Regions from separate parts of the Burkholderia pseudomultivorans genome, predicted to be linked through region 1. Evidence: predicted binding sites of a transcription regulator. Region 1 holds the regulator's gene; each other region holds the start of a gene.

What was found. Region 1 encodes LexA, which represses DNA repair genes until DNA is damaged. Its sites were predicted from a motif close to ACTGTATNNNNATACAGT; they were not measured.
Region 2: imuA (translesion DNA synthesis-associated protein ImuA) is a predicted target of LexA. The motif match lies at 4,119-4,136, and genes of this name have one in related genera.
Region 3: recA (recombinase RecA) is a predicted target of LexA. The motif match lies at 1,529-1,546, and genes of this name have one in related genera.

The regions. Positions count from the first base shown of each region.
Region 1 is NZ_CP013378.1:3,068,249-3,076,133, reverse strand. Features, by position in the region: gene WS57_RS26580 (CysB family HTH-type transcriptional regulator) at 1-387, opposite strand, end outside; gene WS57_RS26575 (sulfate/molybdate ABC transporter ATP-binding protein) at 445-1,506, opposite strand; gene cysW (sulfate ABC transporter permease subunit CysW) at 1,520-2,467, opposite strand; gene cysT (sulfate ABC transporter permease subunit CysT) at 2,464-3,360, opposite strand; gene WS57_RS26560 (sulfate ABC transporter substrate-binding protein) at 3,477-4,514, opposite strand; gene lexA (transcriptional repressor LexA) at 4,787-5,434, shown strand; gene WS57_RS26550 (hypothetical protein) at 5,462-5,797, shown strand; gene WS57_RS26545 (DUF2939 domain-containing protein) at 5,827-6,528, shown strand; gene WS57_RS26540 (universal stress protein) at 6,571-7,068, opposite strand; gene nodI (nodulation factor ABC transporter ATP-binding protein NodI) at 7,400-7,885, shown strand, end outside.
Region 2 is NZ_CP013379.1:19,786-27,670, reverse strand. Features, by position in the region: partial or broken gene WS57_RS34865 (Tn3 family transposase) at 1-722, opposite strand, end outside; gene WS57_RS34860 (hypothetical protein) at 946-1,620, opposite strand; gene WS57_RS34855 (hypothetical protein) at 1,640-1,846, opposite strand; gene WS57_RS34850 (SOS response-associated peptidase family protein) at 2,163-3,077, shown strand; partial or broken gene WS57_RS36650 (manganese catalase family protein) at 3,193-3,303, shown strand; gene WS57_RS34845 (hemerythrin domain-containing protein) at 3,482-4,018, shown strand; gene imuA (translesion DNA synthesis-associated protein ImuA) at 4,155-4,871, shown strand; gene WS57_RS34835 (Y-family DNA polymerase) at 4,792-6,270, shown strand; gene WS57_RS34830 (error-prone DNA polymerase) at 6,277-7,885, shown strand, end outside.
Region 3 is NZ_CP013378.1:4,281,024-4,288,908, forward strand. Features, by position in the region: gene recX (recombination regulator RecX) at 1-380, opposite strand, end outside; gene recA (recombinase RecA) at 380-1,453, opposite strand; gene WS57_RS32095 (response regulator transcription factor) at 1,644-2,402, shown strand; gene WS57_RS32100 (sensor histidine kinase) at 2,421-3,968, shown strand; gene WS57_RS32105 (MFS transporter) at 4,196-5,854, shown strand; tRNA gene WS57_RS32110 (tRNA-Met) at 5,989-6,065, shown strand; gene WS57_RS32115 (hypothetical protein) at 6,197-6,571, shown strand; gene WS57_RS32120 (hypothetical protein) at 6,576-6,929, shown strand; gene WS57_RS32125 (LysR family transcriptional regulator) at 6,958-7,885, opposite strand, start outside.

The DNA.
Region 1 (7,885 bases):
GCCCTGCCGCAGCGCGAGGTGCACCTTCGGGAACACGTCGGTGAACTGCCGGATCACCTTCGGCAGCGCATAGCGCGCCTGCGTGTGCGTCGTCGCGACGACGAGGTGGCCGCTGTCCTGGTCGGCGAACTGGCGCGCGACGCGGCGCAGGTTCTCGGCGTCGAGCAGCATCCGCTCGATCAGCTGGTGCACCGCCTTGCCCGGCTCCGTGAGGCCGGTGAGCCGCTTGCCGCGCCGGATGAAGATGTCGACGCCGAGTTCGTCCTCGAGATCCTTGATCTGCTTCGATACGCCCGACTGCGACGTGTAGAGCACGTTCGCGACCTCCGTCAGGTTCATGTTCTGGCGTACGGCCTCGCGCACGAAGCGCAGTTGCTGAAAATTCATGGGTATGCCTCTTGGGCTGTCGTTGTTTGATGTGGGATGATCGAAACCCGGGCGACGTCAGCGCGCCGGAAACACGCGCACCGCGCGCGGCACGGCGGTTGCGCCGTCGCCGACCTGCAGCGCGAGCGCGCGCCACGCGTCGCGATCGAGCTCCGCCTCGAGCGCGCCGCCGGCGCGCGCCTCGAGCTCGACGCGCACCGAGCCGCCGAGCGGAATCACGCGGCGCACGTCGACCGCGATGCCGTCCCGATGCCCGGCCTCGCTCACCGGCCACAGCTGCAGATCGTGCGGCCGCACGTAGGCGTTCGCAGGGCCCGCGAAATCGGCGTCGACGGCGATCGGCGCGGCCGCGCCCTCGGCGACGAAGCCCTGTCCGGCGACCGTGCCCGGCAGCCGGTTCGCGGCGCCGAGGAATTCGTAGACGAACGCGCTCTGCGGATGATCGTAGACGTCCTGCGGGCTGCCGACCTGCTCGACGCGGCCGCGATTCAGCACGACGATGCGGTCCGCGACTTCCAGCGCCTCTTCCTGGTCGTGCGTGACGAAGATCGTCGAGATGTGCAGGTCGTCGTGCAGGCGCCGCAGCCAGCCGCGCAGCTCCTTGCGGACCTTCGCGTCGAGTGCGCCGAACGGCTCGTCGAGCAGCAGCACCTTCGGCTCGACCGCGAGCGCGCGGGCCAGCGCAATCCGCTGACGCTGGCCGCCCGACAGCTCGGACGGATAGCGCTGCGCGAGCCAGTCGAGCTGCACGAGCTTCAGCAACTCGTGCACCTTGTCGCGAATCGCGGCTTCCGACGGCCGCTCGCGCCGCGGCTTCACGCGCAGCCCGAACGCGACGTTCTCGAACACGGTCATGTGGCGGAACAGCGCGTAATGCTGGAACACGAAGCCGACCTGGCGATCGCGCGCGCCGACCGACGCGACGTCGAGCCCCTGCAGCACGACCTGCCCCGAGTCCGCGTGCTCGAGGCCCGCGATCACGCGCAGCAGCGTGGTCTTGCCACAGCCGGACGGCCCCAGCAGCGCGACCAGTTCCCCGGGCGCGAAGTCGAGCGACACGTTGTCGAGCGCGGTGAAATCGCCGAAGCGCTTCTGAAGGTGACGGACGGTGATACCCATTCTGGTTGCCTCTTTACGATTTCGACGAAATGGCGGCAGGGCCGGCATGTGCGGGAACGGCGTCGCGCGCGCCGGACAGCTCGGCGGCGAGATGGCGCTCGGCGAGCAGCTTCAGCGCGAGCGTGACGAGCGCGAGCAGCGCGAGCACCGACGCCACCGCGAACGCCGCCGCGAAGTTGTATTCGTTGTACAGGATCTCGACGTGCAGCGGCATCGTGTCGGTGACGCCGCGGATATGGCCGGACACGACCGACACCGCGCCGAACTCGCCCATCGCGCGCGCATTGCAGAGGATCACGCCGTACAGCAGCCCCCACTTCACGTTCGGCAGCGTCACGCGGCGGAAGATCTGCCAGCCCGACGCGCCGAGCACGCGCGCGGCCTCTTCCTCGTCGCTGCCCTGCGCCTGCATCAGCGGAATCAGCTCGCGCGCGACGAACGGGAAGGTGACGAAGATCGTCGCGAGCACGATGCCCGGCACCGCGAAGATGATCTGCACGTCGTGATCCTGCAGCCACGGGCCGAGCCAGCCCTGCGCGCCGAACAGCAGCACGTAGACGAGGCCCGAGATCACCGGCGACACCGAGAACGGCAGGTCGATCAGCGTCGTCAGCAGCGCCTTGCCGCGAAACTCGAATTTCGCGATCGCCCACGACGCGCACACGCCGAACACGAGGTTCAGCGGCACCGCGATCGCGGCGACGGTCAGCGTCAGCTTGATCGCCGCCCACGCGTCCGGGTCGGCGAGCGATTCGAGATAGAAGCCGACGCCCTTGCGCAGCGCCTCGACGAACACCGCGGCGAGCGGCACGACGAGAAAGAACGCGAGGAACGCCAGCGCGATGCCGGTGAGCAGCCAGCGCACCGTGCGCGACTCGCTGACCGGATCGAGCTGCTTCGCGGCGCGCGCACGCGCGGCGGACGACGGGGTGTTCAACACGGCGGTGGACTCCCGGTTCATCGCTGGCCTCCTGCGGTCGCGGCGGCGGCGGCGATCGCGGGTGCGGGCCCGCTTGCGCCCTTGCTGGTCCTGCGCTGCAGGTACCACTGCAGCGAGTTGATCAGCAGCAGCATCAGGAACGACACGACCAGCATCACGACCGCGAGCGCGGTCGCGCCCGCGTAGTCGTACTGCTCGAGCTTCGTGATGATCAGCAGCGAGGTGATTTCCGACTTCATCGGCACGTTGCCCGCGATGAAGATCACCGAGCCGTACTCGCCGAGCGCCCGCGCGAACGCGAGCGCGAAGCCGGTGAGCAGCGCCGGCAGCACGGCCGGCAGCACGACGCGGCGGAACGTCAGCCAGCGCGACGCGCCAAGGCACGCGGCGGCCTCCTCCTGCTCGCGCTCGAAATCCTCGAGCACCGGCTGCACGGTGCGCACGACGAACGGCAGCCCGATGAAGGTCAGCGCGACCAGCACGCCGGCCGGCGTGAACGCGATCTTGATGCCGAGCGGCGCCAGGTACTGGCCGACCCAGCCGTTGGTCGCATAGACGGCCGCGAGCGAGATGCCGGCGACCGAGGTTGGCAGCGCGAACGGCAGGTCGACGATCGCGTCGACGATGCGCTTGAACGGGAACGTGTAGCGCACCAGCACCCACGCGACCAGAAAGCCGAATACCGCGTTGATCAGCGCGCCGCCGAGCGCCGCGGAAAACGTCAGCCGGTACGACGCGAGCACGCGCGGCGACGTGACGGCGGTGACGAACTGGTCCCACGACAGCGTCGCGGTCTTCAGGAACGTGGCGGCAAGCGGAATCAGCACCACGAGGCTCAGATAGGCCACCGTGATGCCGAGCGTCACGCCGAAACCGGGCAGCGCGCTCGGCTTGCGAAAGGTGTACGTACTCATCGGATGCTCTTGCTGGGTGATTCACACGGGTCCGACGCGAACGCCGGCGCGACAGGTCGCGCCGGCGGCGGCGGCAATGCGGCGCGCTGTCGTGGCGCGCCGCTGTCGTTATGGTGTTACTGCGGCTTGTAGATCGAGTCGAACACGCCGCCATCCGCGAAATGCGTCTTCTGCGCATTCGTCCAGCCGCCGAACGTATCGTCGACCGTGTACAGCTTCAGCTTCGGGAACTGCCTGGTCAGCTCCGCCGGTACGTTCTTCGAGCGCGGCCGGTAGTAGTTGCGCGCCGCGATCTCTTGGCCCTGCGGGCTGTACAGGAAGTTCAGGTAGGCCTCGGCCAGCTTGCGCGTGCCCTTCTTGTCGACCACCTTGTCGACCACCGCGACGGGCGGCTCGGCCAGGATGCTGACCGACGGCACGACGATCTCGAACTTGTCGGGGCCGAATTCCTTGATCGACAGGAACGCCTCGTTCTCCCACGCGATCAGCACGTCGCCGATCCCGCGCTGCACGAAGCTCGTCGTCGCGCCGCGTGCGCCCGAATCGAGCACGCCCGCGTTCTTGTACAGCTTCGTGACGAATTCCTTTGCGGTCTGCTCGTTGCCGCCCGGCTTGTGCACCGCGTACGCCCATGCGGCCAGGTAGTTCCAGCGCGCGCCGCCCGAGGTCTTCGGGTTCGGCGTGACGATCGACACGCCGGGCTTGGTCAGGTCGTCCCAGTCCTTGATCCCCTTGGGGTTGCCCTTGCGCACGAGGAACACGATCGTCGACGTGTACGGCGACGCGTTGTCGGGCAGGCGCTTCTGCCAGTCCTTGTTCACGAGCCCCTTGTTCGCGAGCGCGTCGATGTCGTAGGCGAGCGCGAGCGTCACGACGTCGGCCTGCAGCCCGTCGAGCACCGAGCGCGCCTGCGCGCCCGAGCCGCCGTGCGACTGCTTGAAGTTGACCGTCTCGCCGGTCTTCGCCTTCCACTCCTTGCCGAACGCCTGGTTGAAATCCTGGTACAGCTCGCGCGTCGGGTCGTACGACACGTTCAGGAACGTCGTGTCGGCCTGCGCGTGCGTCGCGACGCCCAGCACCGCCGCCGTACCCAGCGCGAGTGTTGCAATCAAGCGGCCCGCCCCGCTCACCAGCCCCGTCGTGCGCTTCACCATCCTTGGTTCTCCAGTGTTGTCGTGTAGTCGGTATTGCGATGTCGGGCCAGTCTATCGAACGGGTTACATGATTAAAAATAATCGTTCCTCATTTTTTAATACTCAAAAGTGCTAACGCAGCACGGATGGACGGTTGCGGCGGACGAACCGTCGTCCGGGCGTCGCGAAATCGCATCGGAACCGGCGCGATCGCGTCGAACTTCACGTAACACTTGAAATTCGCGAAGTACTGTATAAAAATACAGCTCACTGTCTATCCATACAGTTGAACCATGACCAAACTCACCGCCCGCCAGCAGCAAGTGTTCGACTTGATCCGCCGCGCGATCGAGCGCTCCGGATTCCCCCCCACCCGCGCCGAGATCGCGGCCGAGCTGGGCTTCAGTTCGCCGAACGCGGCCGAGGAGCACCTCCGCGCGCTCGCGCGCAAGGGCGTGATCGAGTTGGCCGCCGGTGCGTCGCGCGGCATCCGCCTGCTCGGCATCGACGATGCGCCGCACCAGTTCACGCTGCCGCACGCAGGCCTGATGCAGCTGTCGCTGCCGCTCGTGGGCCGCGTCGCGGCCGGCAGCCCGATCCTCGCGCAGGAGCACATCTCGCAGCATTACGCGTGCGATCCCGCGCTGTTCTCGAGCAAGCCCGACTACCTGCTGAAAGTGCGCGGCCTGTCGATGCGCGACGCCGGCATTCTCGACGGCGACCTCCTCGCGGTGCAGAAGCGCACGGAAGCGAAGGACGGGCAGATCATCGTCGCGCGTCTGGGCGACGACGTCACGGTCAAGCGCCTGATGCGCCGGCCGGGCGGCCTCGAGCTGATCGCGGAGAACCCCGATTACGAAAACATCTTCGTCAAGGCCGGCAGTGCGGAATTCGCGCTGGAAGGCATCGCCGTCGGGCTGATCCGCTCGGGCGAACTCTGACCCATCCGTCTCGCTCAGGAGAACATCATGGAACGCCTTGCCCGCCTGCTGCCTTTCCGTCAATTCGGTCGCCTGCGCCATCTGCGCGGCCGCACGCCCTGCGCGCCGCTCACCGCTGCGGCGCCCGCCGGCCAAGAAGTCGCAGTCGAACGGCAGGCGTCGCTGCTGCCGTCGGCGCTGCCCGCCTTCGCGCGGGTGTCGCTGAACGCCGGCCTGAATCATGCAGAACCGGCGCGCCGCGCGCCGGTGCGCGTCTATCACGGCCGCTCGCGGCTGATCATGGTCGGGACGATCGACGCCGTGTGCCGGATGATCGATCGCTGCATCGCCGAGGAACGTTCTGCCGCGCAAGGCGGTCTCTGATTGCGGAACCGTCCCGCACCGGAGGTATCGTGACGCAATCCCCGGGCCGCACGTCGCGGCTCAAACCCCTGCTGATCGTCGTGATGGCCGTCGTCGTCGTTGCGGCGATCGGCTATGCGTACGCGTCGCCGTATATCGCGCTCGATCGCCTGAAATCGGCGGTCGATGCGCGTGATGCGCAGGCCGTCAGCGAATATGTCGATTTTCCGTCGCTGCGCATCAGCCTGAAGCAGCAGGTCACGGAAGAGTTGATGCGCCGGATCGACGCGGTGAAGAAAGACAATCCGTTCGCGGTGATCGGGGCGTTGATCGGGTCCGCATTGATCGGCCCGCTGGTCGACGCGTATGCGACGCCGGAAGGCGTGGCCGCATTGATGAGCGGATTGCCGCCGCGCGGCAATCCGGGCGAGCGCCCGCCCGAATGGTCGGCGCCGCCGGGCGGCGCACCGGGCGCGGAATCGACCGCGCCGCCTGCGAGTACAGCCGGTCCGGCGAGCGCTGCCACACCGGCCAGCAATGCGGCGACGACCGCGTCATCGCCCGCACCGGCGCCCGCGCCTGCAAGCCCGGGCGCGGCGCCGCGCCAGCAGCAGACGAGCGCCGGCTACCGGAATATCGACGAGTTCGTCGTGACCTACCAGCGCACGGCGGACGGCACGCGCTATGCGGCGATCTTCCACCGCTTCGGCCTGTTCTCGTGGAAGCTGTCCGCGATCGACCTGCACGCGTAAGCGGGCTGCGCCGCGCACCGCCACTCAACCCTGCATCGCGGATTATTTGCCGCTCGCGGTCGCCGCTTCGCGTTCGCGTGCGATCTCGGCCTTTTGCTCTTCCGCCGACGAGCACGCCACCAGGATGCTGCAGTTCACCCGATCGAGCAGCTGCGTATTGCCCGAGCCCATCCACCATCTCGACAGCCCGCTGCGGCACCGGTGGCCGACGACGACCAGGTCGACCTTCAGCTCGGTCGCGAGATTCGCGATTTCGTCGATCGGATAGCCGAACGCAAAATGGCCTTCGGCCTGCACACCGCGCTCGCGCAGCCAGTTGACGCCTTCCTGCAGGATTTCCCGGGCGGTTTCCTCGAAGCGGCCGCACGCGACATCGGTCAGCAGCCCTGCGCTTTGCGCGATGCTCGAACGCATGTCGACCACCGACAGCAGGTGCGTTTCGGCCTTCAGGTCCAGTGCGAGATTGGCGCCGCAGCGCAGGGCCTTGCGCCCTTCGAGCGTGCCGTCGTAGCACAGCAAAATCTTGTTGTAGCTAGCCATGAAACCTCCCTATCGCGACAACGAGCCCTACGCCTTCATCATGGTGCGCCGCAATTCAGGACGCAAGGGATGGAAAACGCTGATGCGCCGCGCACGGCGCGCCCGCGATGATGCAGTGCACGATCCGGCACGCACCGTTTCGCACGCAGATGCGCTGAACGGATGCGGGCGATGCACTAGAATGGCCCGTTCGTGCCGCCGTGCCGCAGCCTGCCACCGGCATCGCGATCGTTCGCTTCGGTCATGCCCGTCTGACACGCGTTCGTCCGCTCCGTTCGCGCCGGCACGTGTCCGGCAGCAGCATCCCGCCCGCATCCAACGCCAATCTTCCATGTCCGTCGCACCCATCGATTTCCGCAATGTCGAAAAGCGCTATGGCGACAAGCTCGTCGTCAACGGCCTGTCCTTCCATGTGCAGGCCGGCGAATGCTATGGCCTGCTCGGGCCGAACGGCGCCGGCAAGACCACGACGCTGAAGATGCTGCTCGGCCTCGCGCATCCCGACGCGGGCGCCATTTCGCTGTGCGGCGAGCCGGTACCGTCGCGCGCGCGGCATGCGCGCCAGCGCGTCGGCGTCGTCCCGCAGTTCGACAATCTCGATCCCGATTTCACGGTTCGCGAGAATCTGCTCGTGTTCAGCCGCTATTTCGGGATGTCGGCGCAGGCCGCGCGTGCGCTGGTGCAGCCGCTGCTCGAATTCGCGAAGCTCGAGAACAAGGCCGATGCGAAGGTGGGCGAACTGTCCGGCGGCATGAAACGCCGCCTCACGCTCGCGCGCGCGCTCGTCAACGATCCCGACGTGCTGGTGCTCGACGAG
Region 2 (7,885 bases), on a different replicon from region 1:
GTGCCGTGAGCCAGGATCGCCGAATACACCATCAGTAACTCGGTGCGCGACCGCGGCTCGCGTCCAAGCAGGGTCCAACTGAAGCGTGTAGCACTATCGATCTCGAGGATGATCTCGGGAAATTGGCCTGGCGGATGAGCTTCGAAGATCTGACGGCGAAGTTGATCGGCTTGTGGGTCTGGATCCTGCGCAGCCATCGGGTCGAGGTGGACAGCAGTATCAACACGGATCGAACCATTGACCACGGCATCATCGAGTAGTGCGAGGCGCTGTTCGAGCTGTTCAAGGATTGGTCCGAGAAATTCGTTCGGGTCTTGGGGCAGGCCGAGGTGTCCATAGTGCTTGTTCCGCTTCGCCTTCCACTGCTCGGCCGAGATCAGCATATGCGACTGACTTCTGAACGAGAAGCTGTGGTCGATGAAAACCGAGCCGTTGCGCAGGGCGACACGGAGCGCAAAGAGGGTGGCCCACTCGAAAGCAACCATGGCCCGCAGCCGATCGTAACCATCGATCGCCTCGCGCCACGCGCGCCCAAGCCTGATATTGACCCCGTCGGGCAGGAGATAAGCGCGACGTCGATATAGCACACGTAGTAACGAGAGAGCATCGACTACAGGATGAGCGCCCTCGGCCTCGAACGGCAGCTGCACGATCCGATTCAAAAGGTTACGGGCGTAGTACCGCTTTCGGACCAAGCACTGCCGTATCTGGCTGAGCCTTGCCAAGCATAAATGCATCAAACCGGAAAAGAGCATAGAAATCAAAGGTACCCCTTTGATGCGCGAGCCGTCGCGGCCCGGCACGATCCGCCAATGCCCTCTCCGACTTACGGATGAGTGCACAGAAAAAATCGATCTATTCCATTATGTAAAGTCACTTCGTTTTCCGAATTAATCTGGACCGCATTGCGCGTCTTTCTTTCCGGCCACCGAAAGGAAAATAGATTTACCAAGCCGGGGTGAACTCGCCGGGCTTCAGAATGAGGTTCATAAAGTGGTGCGTGGTGAGGGCAACGTTATGCTTCTTCGGCCGCTTTACGACCGCAAACTTTCCTAACGCGATCTCGACCAGCAGCCCGCACCCGCTTGGCACTTCGGATGGGTCGATCAGGCCCGCAGGAGCAACGTAGTAGACGACCTCAGCGACCTTCGCGTAACCTGATCGCTTGTCCGGGCGCGCGACGTCGGCGAGAAAGTCGGCGCGGCTCACCTTCACCTCATCTACGCATGGGTTGATTCGCCTCTCGTCGTAGGTCACCGCCAACGAGAACACGTCCGGTCGAATTGTCTGCTTGCCGCCAAGTCCCCGATCCACCGACAGTTCGATGTTCTCCCACGTCACCCGACCTTGGTCCCGACGCCACTGGGCCAAGCGACCCGCGAGGGTATGGTGCGGCCGACGCCGTTCGACTTCGCGCGCCTTTTCTGCGGCGAGCTCTTGCACTCCCGCGTGTGTGATGCGGAAGCAGATGCCAACGCCTAGGCGTTCGAACCTCTCGACCAGCCCAATGGCCGCGAGATCCAAGTCGATCCCGTCCGTCTTTCCGGCACCGCCGTCGGCTCGACCCTGCCAGTAGAACCGCAGGCGCTTATAGTGCTGACGGGAGAGCGTCGCAACCATGTGTGTGTCGTCCCTCTCGTTAAGCGTCTTCGAATATGCCGAGCCAACCTTTCACCACTACTGTCTCCAGCGCATCGAGGTCGAACGCCACGAATTCCCTGTCGAGGTCTGCATCTGGGGAAATCAGCAGGTTAAGGTCTTGTCCGAATGCTGATGCGATTACCTCACGGGTAAGTCCCGCCTCGCGGGCCTGCACCTCTGTCGTCATGTTTGCGGTCGCGGTCATGATTTTCCATGCTTAGATTGGGGGGCTTTGGCCTGCCTCGCCCCGGTAGGATCCAGGTCTGTAAGCGGCGCAATAGTCACGCCCCCCTTGCTAGAGCCCGGCATAATTCGGCCCTGTCGTTTATATCCCCATTGGGGATATAAATCAAGTGTCCGGGGGAACGAAGCCTTTGATTGCTCATTGCTTCGCGACTCGACTTCGGCGATAGCCCTGAATACGCGGCGCATGGCTTGCGCGGGAATTGCCGGGAAGGTGTGGATCCCGTTTCTGCTGTAACAGATGTACCCTACTTGTGATGCCTCTGATGGGGATTCCGATGTGCTATTCCGCCAAGGTTGAAGCCAACTACCGAGAGTATGTGCGGCGCTACGGTGCCGACATGGACATCGAGACCTTCCGGCGTCTGTACTTCGCGCGAGCGGCAGGCGACGACGTCAAGATCCCGAAGGCTGTTGATGCCGCACTCGCGGCGGCCGGGGACGAGCAGATCTCATCCGCGATCGCCACATACCAGGCTCGTCGAGCCGGCGAGCTCGAAGTCGAGCTTTTCAAGCAGCGTGCGCGTCTCGCGGCCGCCGAGAAGAAGCTTGCCGCGAAGGTCACAAAAGCGGCCAGCGAGGAAGTCCGAATCTCGACCAACAAAATCGACGCGGCAATGCGCGGGCTCGACGATCTCCGCCGGCGCGATCTGCAGGAAGGCGACTCGCGAATCTTCCCAGGTTGGTACGCGCCAGTGCTGATCGAACTCGAAGGCAAGCGCTTGATCGTCCCGATGCGATATCGATGCCGCATCCCGGGATGGACCGAAGCGGACGAGAAGGAAAAGCCGGGGGCATATAACGCGAGAATCAGCAGCCTTTCGACGGCCTGGCGCAGGGTATTCGGCTTCACGCACGGCATCGTGCTCGCCGACGCCTTTTTCGAGCACGTAAAGCGCGACGGCAAGGATGTGGTGCTGCGCTTCGATCCCACACCGCCTGAGCACATGCAGCTTGCGTGCTTGTGGACGCGCACCGTGATCCCCGGCGCAGGCGACCTCTGGTCGTTTGCGGCGATCACCGACGATCCGCCGCCCGAAGTCGCCGCGGCCGGCCACGACCGATGCATCGTGCCGATCAAGTCATCGAATGTCGACGCGTGGCTCGCGCCGGATCCGAGCCGGCGCGCGCATCTGCGCGAGATCCTGGCCGACCACGAACGGCCCTACTACGAGCACCAGCTCGCCGCGTAATTGAGAAACAGGTTGGCCGAAACACGGTCACCATACTTCCCTCGATACACTGGGCCGTGGCAGTCGAACGCGCCGCGTGCGAGGTGACGCTCGGCGGCGCCTATGCCCGGCCCCCGACACGATTGGCGAACCCACCGCGGACCTGCGCTCGAACATCCCGGCCGAAGCGCGCGCGAGGATCATCTACGAACGGCTGATCAACGTGACGGACGATCCGGGCAACCGCATCGACGAACTGCTGGGCGGGAGGTCGCCGGTCGCTGCCGTCTCTACTGCTCGCGCGGGACCATCCGATAGTATGGCCACTCCTCGACGTTGCCCCACGCTGCTGACCGAGTGCTTTCTGAAGCGGGTGCAAGTTTTGCTCGAATGGGGGCCTTCAACCACCTTTAGAGGGGCAAGCCATGACGAAGACGATCCGGACGCAGCGCAACAAGCATGACGGCAACGAAGCTGACATACCTTCGGCTACCGACGCTATCGCCCTACTCGAGTCTGACCATCGCGCGGTCGAAAAGCTGTTCACTATTTTTGAAAGAACCGCCGAGGAAGACCTCGATGCTAAGCACGCACTCGTTAGACGAGCCTGCGAAGAATTGACCGTCCACGCGATGATTGAGGAACAATTTTTTTACCCGGCTGCGCACGATGTGCTTTCCGGCGACCCCCAAAAGGGTGTCGATGAAGCCTACGTGGAGCACTTCCTCGTGAAGACTCTCATCGAGAAATTCGAATCACTCAAGCCCGGCATGGAGGGGTTTGACGCCACTTTCAGGGTGTTGATGGAAAACGTCCGGCATCACATCAAGGAAGAGGAAACGGAACTCTTTCCCGAATTACGCTCATCGGGAGTCGACCTTGCCGGACTTGGTCGCAAGCTCGCAGAGCGAAAGGCACAACTGGAGGCCCGACTACCGAAAGACGCGGGCGATCGGACCTGAGGGATGACTTGAATGTTCGACTGACCACGAACGGCCCTACTACGAGCAGCAGCTGGCCGCGTAGACGCTAGGGGCTTGATGGCAGGCAAAGCTGTGGCATACTGTATAAACATACAGTGTTTTAGAAGCCGACCCCATGCACCCCGCCCTCGCTCATCCGGAAGCGATTCATCCCAGTCTGTGGAAAGCGTCGCAACTGCCGCGCGCGGTCATGCGCGGCATCGACACCGGCCATCCGGCGTTGAACGCCGAATTGCCCGGCGGCGGCTGGCCGGCTGGCGCGCTGGTCGAACTGCTCGCGCAGCAGCCCGGCATCGGCGAGCTGCGGCTGCTCGCGCCCGTGCTCGCGCGCGCGGCCGGCAAGCCGGTCATGCTGATCCAGCCGCCGCACGCGCTGCAGCCACTCGCGCTCGCGTATTGGGACGTTGATCCCTCCGGCTTCATGACGCTGCCGACACCACGCACGGCCGACGCACTGTGGGCCGCCGAGCAGGCGCTGCGCGCCGGAACCTGCGCTGCGGTATTGCTCTGGCAGGCGCATGTCCGCACGGACGCGCTTAGACGCCTGAATCTGGCCGCGCAGAGTGGATCCGCCCTCTTTTTTGTGTTCCGGCCGGCGGCTGCCGCGCGCGATGCGTCGCCGGCGCCGCTGCGGCTCGCGCTGGCGCCGAAGCGCGACGGCGTCGATGTCACGTTCGTGAAGCGCCGGGGCCCCGCGCGTGACACGCCGCTGTTTGTTCCCTTATCCCCCTCCCCCATTTTGTTGAACCGCCATGCCAGTGTGGATCGGCGTGCATCTGCCGCACCTCAACCTCGAAACGTTCCGGCCGCGATCGCCGGCGCCGTCACCTGATGATGCGTGCGGCCTGGTCGTGCTCGAGAGCGGCCGCGTTGTGGCGCTCGATCGCGCCGCGCGCGCGCTGGGCGTGGTCGCCGGCATGCGACGCGGGGGCGTGCTGTCGCTCGCACCGGACGCGCGGATCCGCGAGCGCGACTGCGCTCGCGAGCGCGAGCTGGTGCTTGGCGTCGCTTACGCGATGCTGCAGTTCACGCCGAGCGTCGTCGACGCCGACGAAGCAGTGGTGCTGCTCGACGTGACGGCCAGCCTGCGCCTCTTTCACGGCATCCGCGCGCTGCGCCGGCGCGTGCGCGACGTCGTCGCGTCGTTCGGGGTTACCGCGGCGGTGTCTGTTGCGTCGACCGGCCCGGCCGCATGGATGCTCGCTCGCGGCCTGCGCGGCGGCCTCGCGCTGTCTGCGCGATCGTTGCGTCGCGCGCTCGCGCGCGCGCCGCTCGTCGTGGCCCCCGAGGCGCGGCGATATGCGACGTGGTTCGACGAACTCGGCTGCGAAACGCTCGCGGACCTCCAGCGCCTGCCGCGCGCCGGGCTGAAAAAGCGCTGCGGCACGCAGCTGCTCGACTGGCTCGACCAGGTCGCCGGCACTGCGCCGGCCGCGTACGACTGGCTTGAAATGCCGCCGTCATTCGACACGCGGGTCGAACTGATGGACCGTGTCGAGCACGCCGAGGCGCTGCTGTTCGTTGCGCGTCGACTGATCTTGCAGCTGACCGGCTGGCTCACCGCGAAGCAGCTGGACGTCGCCGCATTCGCACTGCTGCTCGAGCATGAGCGCGGTCGGGACGCGATCGCGCCGACCGAGATCGAGATCGCGCTCGGCGCACCGACGCGGTTCGAGGAACACCTGACGCGGCTCGTCAAGGAGCGGCTCGGGCACGTCGAGCTCGCCGGTCCCGTGATCGCCGTACGACTCGTCGCGCGCAGCGTGCAGGAAGCGGCCGCGCCGAGCGACTCGCTGTTCCCGGAGCCGGGCGGAACCCCGCAGGATCATGCGCGGCTGCTCGAACTGCTCACCGCGCGGCTTGGCGCTGAAAATGTGCTCGTACCCGCTCCCATAGCCGACTACCGTCCGGAGCCGGCTGCCCGTTGGGTGCCGATGCGCGACGCGCCGAAGGCTGCGCCGCTGCCGGCAGATTTGCCGCGACCGGCGTGGCTGCTCGCCAAACCCGTGCCGCTGCTCATGCGTCATCATCGGCCGTTCTACGGCACGCCGCTGCGCATGGTGTCACCAGGCGAGCGCATCGAAGGCGGCTGGCAGGACGGGCAGACCGTCACGCGCGACTACTTCGTCGCCGAGGACGACAACGGCATCTGCTACTGGATCTTCAAGGAACGGCCGACGGCGAGCGACGACAGCGAGCCGCGTTTCTTCCTGCACGGCCTGTTCGGCTGATCTCCCATGGATGCCGGCAGTTTCGGCGCCCTGCCAGCCTATGCTGAACTGCAGGTCGCGTCCGACTTCTCTTTCCTGCACGGTGCGTCGCGCGCCGAGGAGTACGTCGCGCGCGCGGCGCAGCTTGGCTACAGCGCGATCGCAATCACCGACGAGTGTTCACTCGCTGGCGTTGTGCGTGCGCACGTCGAGGCAAAGGCGGCAAACATGCCGTTGATCATCGGCTCGCACTTCCGGCTGACGGCCGCGGACGGATCGCCGGCGATCGGGTTCTCCGCGCTCGCAATGAACCGCGACGGTTACGGCAATCTCTGCGAACTGGTGTCGCTCGGGCGCATGCGCGGCAAGAAGGGCACGTACCGGCTCGCACCGCTCGACCTCGAGCATCCGGAAGCGCCCTACACCCACCTGCGCGGCCTGCCCGACTGCATCGCGATCCTGTCGCCCGACTTCCCGGCCAATGAGAAACGGCTCGACGCGCAGGTCGAGTGGATCGCGCGCGTGTTCGGCGATCGTGCCTGGGTGGCGCTCACCCTGCACGCGCGCGCGATGGACGACATCCACCGCGGCGTGGTCGAGCGCGTCGCCGCGCGCCACGGCGTACCGGTAGTGGCCACTAGCTGGCCGTTGATGCACGTCCGGTCGCGCAAGCCCCTGCAGGACGTGCTCACCGGGATCCGGGCCGGCCGGCCGGTGTCCGAGTGCGGCTACGAGCTCGCGCCGAACGCCGAGCGGCACCTGCGGTCGCGCTTGCGGCTCGCGAACCTCTACCCGGCCGGCGCGCTCGAGGAAACCGTGCGGGTCGCACGGCGCTGTACGTTCTCGCTCGACGACCTGAAGTACGAGTATCCCGACGAAGTGGTGCCGGCCGGCTACGACGCCGCGACCTATCTGCGCGAGCAAACCTATATCGGCGCGCGCCGGCGCTTTCCGGCCGGCATCCCGGTCGACGTGCAGGCTCAGATCGAGCATGAGCTGCAGCTGATCGCCGACCTGAACTACGAGGCGTATTTCCTGACTGTCTACGACATCGTGCAGTTCGCGCGCGAGCGCGGCATCTTGTGCCAGGGACGCGGCTCGGCCGCAAACTCGTCGGTCTGCTATTGCCTCGGCGTGACCGAGGTGGACCCGTCGCGCCAGTCGATGCTGTTCGAGCGGTTCATTAGCAAAGAGCGCAATGAGCCACCGGATATTGACGTTGACTTCGAGCATCAGCGCCGCGAAGAGGTCATGCAGTACATCTACCGGAAGTACGGCCGCGATCGCGCTGCGCTGACGGCTGCCGTCACCACGTACCGACCGCGCAGCGCGCTGCGGGAAGCCGGCAAGGCGCTCGGCGTGGATCCGGCGATTGTCGACCGCGTGGCGAAGCAACACCACTGGTTCGATTCGCGCGCGGACCTGCTGCAGCGCTTCGCCGAGGCCGGCCTCGATCCCGAGGCGCCGCTCAATCAGCAGTGGGCGGGGTTCGCCGCGCAGCTGCTGGGCTATCCGCGTCACCTCTCGCAGCATTCGGGTGGCTTCGTGATCAGCCGCGGCAAACTCACGCGGCTCGTGCCGGTCGAGAACGCCGCGATGGATGATCGCACGATCATCCAGTGGGACAAGGATGATA
Region 3 (7,885 bases), 1.2 Mb from region 1:
GAAGACGAGGATGCGCCGCCCGCACGGCGGGTGCGGCGCGGATGCTGGCTGCTGCGTGTATAGACGTCTTCCCGTGCCGGCGCCGATGCATCGGCGGCACCGGATGTGCGATCGTGCGGGAAGCTGACGCCGGACACGCGCCGGCGGGAACGATCGTGCGCATCGAACGATTCGTCGTCGTCGAACGGATCATCGGGTGCGCTGATCTCAAACGAAACGAGGGCATCGTCGGATGCCCTCGCTGCGGTGCGGCCTGCGGCATCGCTGCCTGCAAGCCGCCGATTGGCGCCCGAGGGTTCGGCCTGCCGGCCGGAGCGATGCGCCGATTCGGGCGTATCGCTCTGCTCCGGTTCGCCAGCCCGACCTCGGCGCCCCACCATCACTCTTCTTCGTCCATCGCCTCGGCTTCGTCGTGGCCTGCGCCATCCGGCATCGCGGCAACGCCGAGCGATTCACGAATGCGGTTCTCGATCTCGCGCGCGATTTCCGGATTCTCGCGCAGGAATTCACGCGCGTTGTCCTTGCCCTGACCGATCTTCTCGCCGTTGTAGCTGTACCAGGCGCCCGCCTTGTCGACGATCTTCGCCTGCACGCCGAGATCGATGATCTCGCCCTGGCGCGAAATGCCTTCGCCATACAGGATGTCGAAGATCGCTTCGCGGAACGGCGGCGACACCTTGTTCTTGACGACCTTCACGCGCGTTTCGTTGCCGATCACCTCGTCGTTCTTCTTGATCGAGCCGATCCGGCGGATGTCGAGACGCACCGACGAATAGAACTTGAGCGCGTTGCCGCCCGTCGTGGTTTCCGGGTTGCCGAACATCACGCCGATCTTCATCCGGATCTGGTTGATGAAGATCACGAGGCAGTTCGTGCGCTTGATCGTGCCCGTCAGCTTGCGCAGCGCCTGCGACATCAGGCGGGCCTGCAGGCCCGGCAGCGAATCGCCCATCTCGCCTTCGATTTCGGCCTTCGGCACGAGCGCCGCGACCGAGTCGATGACGATCATGTCGATCGAGCCCGAGCGCACCAGCGCGTCGGTGATTTCGAGCGCCTGCTCGCCGGTGTCCGGCTGCGAGATCAGCAGATCCGGCACGTTCACGCCGAGCTTCGCCGCATATTGAACGTCGAGCGCGTGCTCGGCGTCGATGAAGGCTGCCGTGCCGCCCAGCTTCTGCAGCTCGGCGATGACCTGCAGCGTCAGCGTGGTTTTACCGGACGATTCCGGGCCGTAGATCTCGACCACGCGGCCGCGCGGCAGGCCGCCGACGCCGAGCGCGATATCGAGGCCGAGCGAGCCCGTGGACACGACCTGGATGTCCTCGGCCGCTTCGCCGTCGCCCATGCGCATGATCGACCCTTTGCCGAACTGCTTCTCGATCTGCGCGAGTGCGGCGGCCAGCGCCTTGCTCTTCTCGGCGGTCATCCCGGAGCCTTTCTTGCTTTCTTCCATGAATCGTCCTTTGCTATGATGAGCAGCGTCTGTCAGAGGCGCGCCTGCGATCAGGCGCTGCCCACGAATGCAGACACTGTATAAAAAAACAGTGTTTTATGCAAGCCCGCAATGCGGGCTGCGTCGTACACGAATCACTTCGGAGACAACCGCGCCGGCGCGAACGCCCTGCCGGTCACCGGTCACGCACATGCGAATTCTCATCGCCGAAGACGACAGCATACTCGCGGACGGCCTCACCCGGTCACTCCGCCAATCGGGCTATGCGGTCGACCACGTGAAGAGCGGCATCGAGGCCGATACGGCCCTGTCGATGCAGGCGTTCGACCTGCTGATCCTCGATCTCGGCCTGCCGAAGCTGTCCGGGCTCGACGTGCTCAGGCGCCTGCGCGCGCGCAACTCCAATCTCCCCGTGCTGATCCTGACCGCCGCCGACAGCGTCGACGAGCGCGTGAAGGGGCTCGACCTCGGCGCCGACGACTACATGGCCAAGCCGTTCGCGCTCAACGAGCTGGAGGCGCGGGTGCGCGCGCTGACCCGGCGCGGCGCGGGCGGCGGCCCGACCGTCGTGCGCCACGGCTCGCTCGCGTTCGACCAGGTCGGCCGGATCGCCTATGCGAACGACCGCGTGCTCGACCTGTCCGCGCGCGAGCTCGGGCTGCTCGAGGTGCTGCTGCAGCGGATCGGCCGTCTCGTGTCGAAGGAGCAGCTCGTCGACCACCTGTGCGAATGGGGCGAGGAAGTCAGCAACAACGCGATCGAAGTCTACGTGCACCGGCTGCGCAAGAAGATCGAGCCAAGCGGCGTGCGGATCGCGACCGTGCGCGGCCTCGGCTACTGCCTCGAGAAGGTCGCGCCCGCCGCGCCGGCCGACCCGCTCGCGCCGCCATCCGCCGCGGCCGACCCGGCCACGCCCCAGCCCGCGACGGCCGGCACGCCGCTGCGCTGACGCCCGGCGCTTGCCGCGATGGCCACGCCGGCCCACTCCCGCCAGCCGACCGGCGAGCCGTCGTCGGCCGCCGACGCCGCGCGCGACGCGCGCTACGCGAACCCGTTCGCCCCGCCCGACGAAACCGACGCGCCCGAAGCCGCGCGCCCGCGCTCGCTGTTCGGCGAGATCCTCGACTGGATGCTCGCGCCGCTGCTGCTGCTCTGGCCGATGAGCATCGCCGTCACCTACCTCGTCGCGAAGACGATCGCGAACGGCCCGTTCGACCGCTCGCTCGAAACCAATGCGTACGTGCTCGCGCGGCAGATCCATCCGGTCAACGGCGTGGCCGAGCTGACGCTGCCGCAGCAGACGCGCGACTTCCTGCGCGCGGACAACATCGACAGCGTCTATTTCCAGGTGCTCGGCACGCGCGGCGAGCTGGTGGCGGGCGAAGCCGACATGCCGCTGCCGCGCGACGAGGATCGCCCGCCGCCGGGCGTCGTCGTGTTCCGCGACGACCTGCTGCGCGGCAACGACGTGCGGGTCGCCTATACGACCGTCTCGCTGCCGCAGACGAGCGGCTCGCAACTCGTGCTGGTGCAGGTCGGCGAGACGCTCGACAAGCGCAACGCGCTCGCCAACGACATCATCAAGGGCGTGATCCTGCCGCAATTCGTGATCCTGCCGCTCGCGATCCTGCTCGTGTGGTTCGGGCTGTCGCGCGGGCTCGCGCCGCTCAACGCGCTGCAGGCGCACATCCGCGCGCGGCGGCCCGACGATCTCTCGCCCGTCGAGGCGCAGCGCGCGCCGCCCGAGATCGAGCCGCTCGTCACGTCGTTCAACGACCTGCTCGCGCGGCTCGAACAGAACATGGCGCTGCAAAAGCGCTTCATCGCCGACGCCGCCCACCAGATGAAGACGCCGCTCGCGGGGCTGCGCACGCAGGCCGAATTCGCGCTGCGCCACCCGGTGCCGCCCGACGTGCAGCGCTCGCTCGAACAGATCGCGACCAGTTCCGAGCAGGCCGCGCGGCTCGTCACGCAACTGCTCGCGCTCGCGCGCGCCGAGAACCGCGCGAGCGGGCTGACGTTCGAGCCCGTCGAGATCGCGTCGCTCGCGCGGCGCGCGGTGCGCGACTGGGTGCAGGCCGCGCTCGCGAAGCAGATGGATCTCGGCTACGAAGGCCCGCCCGACGACGCGCCGATCGACGTCGACGGCAATCCGGTGATGCTGCGCGAAATGCTCGGCAACCTGATCGACAACGCGATCCGCTACACACCTGAAGGCGGCCGCATCACCGTGCGCGTGCACGCCGACCGCACCGCGCGGCTCGCGCATCTCGAAGTCGAGGATACGGGGCCCGGCATCCCGGCCGCCGAGCGCGAGCGCGTCGTCGAGCGCTTCTACCGGATCCTGGGCCGCGAAGGCGACGGCAGCGGGCTCGGCCTCGCGATCGTGCGCGAGATCGCCACGCAGCACGGCGGCACGCTGACGCTCGACGACCACGTCTACCAGACGGCGCCGCGCGCCGCGGGCACGCTCGTGCGCATCAGCCTGCCGCTGTCGGAAGCCGCCCCGGATTAACCCTGACAGGCGGCGCGACGACGCGCCGCGATCGCGTCGAAATCGTCGATTTGCCGACCGTTCGCGACATGATCGGGAGGCAAAGCGGCCGATTGGGCGCGGGTTAACGCGCAGTGGTTTTGTACGCGCGAGTCAGTGCGCCGTAAGTTTCCCTGCCAATAATCGTCGACAGGCCCGCCCCTCCCAAGGCGGCCGCACATCTATATCAAGGGACTTGGAGACGATTCATGGCAACCTTAGGCGGGCAAATTGCGCACTCGCCGATGACGGGCGAAGAGAAGAAGGTGATCTTCGCGTCGTCGCTCGGCACGGTGTTCGAGTGGTACGACTTTTACCTGGCCGGGTCGCTCGCGGCCTACATCAGCAAGAGCTTCTTCTCCGGCGTCAATCCGACCGCGGCCTTCATCTTCACGCTGCTCGGCTTCGCGGCCGGCTTCGCGGTGCGGCCGTTCGGCGCGCTCGTGTTCGGCCGGCTCGGCGACCTCGTCGGCCGCAAGCACACGTTCCTCGTGACGATCGTGATCATGGGCATCTCGACATTCGTGGTCGGCTTCCTGCCCGGCTACGCGTCGATCGGCATCGCCGCGCCGGTGATCTTCATCGCGATGCGGCTGCTGCAGGGCCTCGCGCTCGGCGGCGAGTACGGCGGCGCGGCGACCTACGTCGCCGAGCATGCGCCGGCGCACCGTCGCGGCTTCTACACCGCGTGGATCCAGACGACCGCGACGCTCGGCCTGTTCCTGTCGCTGCTCGTGATCCTCGGCGTGCGCACGTTCATCGGTGAAGAGGCATTCGGTGCATGGGGCTGGCGCGTGCCGTTCGTCGCGTCGATCCTGCTGCTCGCGGTGTCGGTGTGGATCCGGATGCAACTGAACGAATCGCCGGTGTTCCTGCGCATCAAGTCGGAAGGCAAGACGTCGAAGGCGCCGCTGACCGAAGCGTTCGGCCAGTGGAAGAACCTGAAGATCGTGATCCTCGCGCTCGTCGGCCTGACGGCCGGCCAGGCCGTCGTGTGGTACACGGGCCAGTTCTACGCGCTGTTCTTCCTTACGCAGACGCTGAAGGTCGACGGCGCCAGCGCGAACATCCTGATCGCGATCGCGCTGCTGATCGGCACGCCGTTCTTCCTGTTCTTCGGTTCGCTGTCGGACAAGATCGGCCGCAAGCCGATCATCCTCGCCGGCTGCCTGATCGCCGCACTCACCTACTTCCCGCTGTTCAAGGCGCTCACGCACTACGCGAACCCGCAGCTCGAGATCGCGACGCAGAAGGCGCCGATCTCGGTCGTCGCCGATCCGGCGACCTGCTCGTTCCAGTTCAACCCGGTCGGCACGTCGAAGTTCACGAACTCGTGCGACATCGCGAAGAGTGCGCTCGCGAAGGCCGGCCTGAACTACGAGAACGTCGCGGCACCGGCGGGCACGACCGCGCAGATCAAGGTGGGCGACACGGTGATCCCGGCCTATGACGGCAAGGCGGCCGATGCGAAGGCGCAGGGTGCGGCGTTCGACAAGACGCTCGCATCGACGCTGAAGGGGGCCGGCTACCCGGCGAAGGCGGACCCGGCGCAGCTGAACTGGCCGATGACGATCGTGATCCTGACGATCCTCGTGATCTACGTGACGATGGTCTACGGGCCGATTGCGGCGATGCTGGTCGAGATGTTCCCGACGCGGATCCGCTACACCTCGATGTCGCTGCCGTATCACATCGGCAACGGCTGGTTCGGCGGCTTCCTGCCGGCGACCGCCTTCGCGATCGTCGCGGCGAAGGGCGACATCTATTCGGGGCTGTGGTATCCGATCGTGATCGCGCTGGTCACGTTCGTGATCGGGCTGCTGTTCGTCAAGGAGACGAAGGACTCGAACATCTACGCGCAGGATTGAGGCTGCGGGCGGACGATCGGCGGGTTGCCGGGTTGGGCCGGCGCCCGCCGGGATTCGGGCCGCCGCACCTTTTTCAAGAAAGATGAAGAAAGGTGTTGACAGCCGGATCGGCAATCTGCATAATTCAAGTCTTCGGCGAATTAGCTCAGTCGGTTAGAGCGACGGAATCATAATCCGCAGGTCCGGGGTTCGAGTCCCTGATTCGCCACCAAATGTAAAAAGCCGCTGTTCCGCAAGGATCAGCGGCTTTTTCGTTTTCTTTTTTCGTTTTCTTCCCCGCCGCACCGCCTTCCACTTTCCCTGCACAATGCCCCCACCCCGCGAACCCGGCCACCCTCGCCGATGACCCCGACCACTCCGCATCCGAAATGGCGCATCGCCGTCGTCACGCTGGCGGTACTCGCACTGTGCTACTACGCCGCCGGCACGCCGCCCGTTTCCCGACTGCTCGCACCGTCCGTCATCAGCGCGGGCCTCGCGCTCAAGCCGATCACCTATCACTGGCTCAACCGCTTCGACCGCACCCTGCCCGAAGCCGACCTGTACGCGAGCCGCTTCTACGTGCTGCTGCTCGCCGCGCTCAACATGCTGGCCGGCGGTTTCGCCCTGCATGCCCATCGCAGCGCGAAGCGTTTCGCGTTCGTGCTCGCCTGCGCCCTCGTGATGCTGGCCGTGCTCGTCAACGCGCAGATCCACGCGTTCTACCAGGTGGCCTGACGTCATGAACCGACGCGCCGCCATTGCCCTCGCAACCGTCGCCACGCTGCTCACGCTCGTCGGCCTGCTGCCGGTCGTCCGCATCCTCGCGAACCTGACGACCGTCGATCAGCTGCGCCATCTGCTCGGCTACGACTACATGAGCTTCGCGGACAGCCTCGCCGACCGCGATTTCGGCGACGCCGCCAACGACTTCTACATCGGCATCGCCCTGATGCTTGTCGGCGGCACGCTCTTCATCCCGGTCGAACGCACGCGCCCGATTGCCCGCATCGTCGTCGCGGCGCTGTTCGCGCTGCTCGCGTTCAGCCTCGTCTATGCGTGCATGCATCCGCGCATCGGCATCCGGCCGTTCTGATCCCGCCGAGCCAACGCAACCGCCATCGCTACGCCGCCACCGAACGCCGCTTGTCCGGACTGTCGGGCGTACGCAGCTTGCCGCGCCAGTTCTCGCCGCCCTCCAGCGCCGGCGTCGACTCGAACGCTTCGGCGAGCCAGTCGGCGAACACCCGCACCTTCGCGGACAGGTGCCGGTTCTGCGGATAGACGATCGAGATCGGCTTGGGCTTCGGATTGCAGTCCGGCAGCACCTCGACCAGCGAGCCGTCGAGCAGGTTCGGCAGCACCATGAACAGCGTCGGCTGGATCATGCCGAATCCTTCGAGGCCGCAGGTCACGTAGGCATCCGAATCATTGACCGTGACCGTCGCGTTCATGCGCACCTCGACCGGCTTGCCGTCGATCATGAACACCCACGGAACGGCACGCGCGCCGTGGCTCACGCGAAAATTCACCGCATGATGCTCGGTCAGGTCGGCAATCTCGCGCGGCTCGCCATGACGCGCCAGATAGTCGGGCGACGCACAGGTCACGCGCCGCAGCATCCCGATGCGCCGCGCGACCATCGACGAATCCTCGAGCGGCCCGACGCGGATCATGCAGTCGATGCCCTCCTCGACCGGATCCACCGGCCGGTCGGACAGGCCGAGGTCGAGCGTGATGTCCGGGTAGCGCTGCCGGAACAGCGTCAGGGACGGAATCACGAGCCGCCGGCCGAGCGAGCTCGGCATGTGGACGCGCAGCAGGCCGCTCGGCTTGCGGTTGCCCGTCTGCAGGCTCGAGTCGACTTCGGCGATCTCCGAGATGATCTTCACGCAATGCTCGTAGTACGCGGCGCCTTCCGCGGTCAGCGACAGCCGGCGCGTCGTCCGGTTCATCAGGCGCACGCCGAGCAGCGCCTCGAGATTCTGGATGATGGTCGTCACCGACGCGCGCGGCATCGAGAGCGTGTCGGCCGCACGCGTGAAGCTGTTT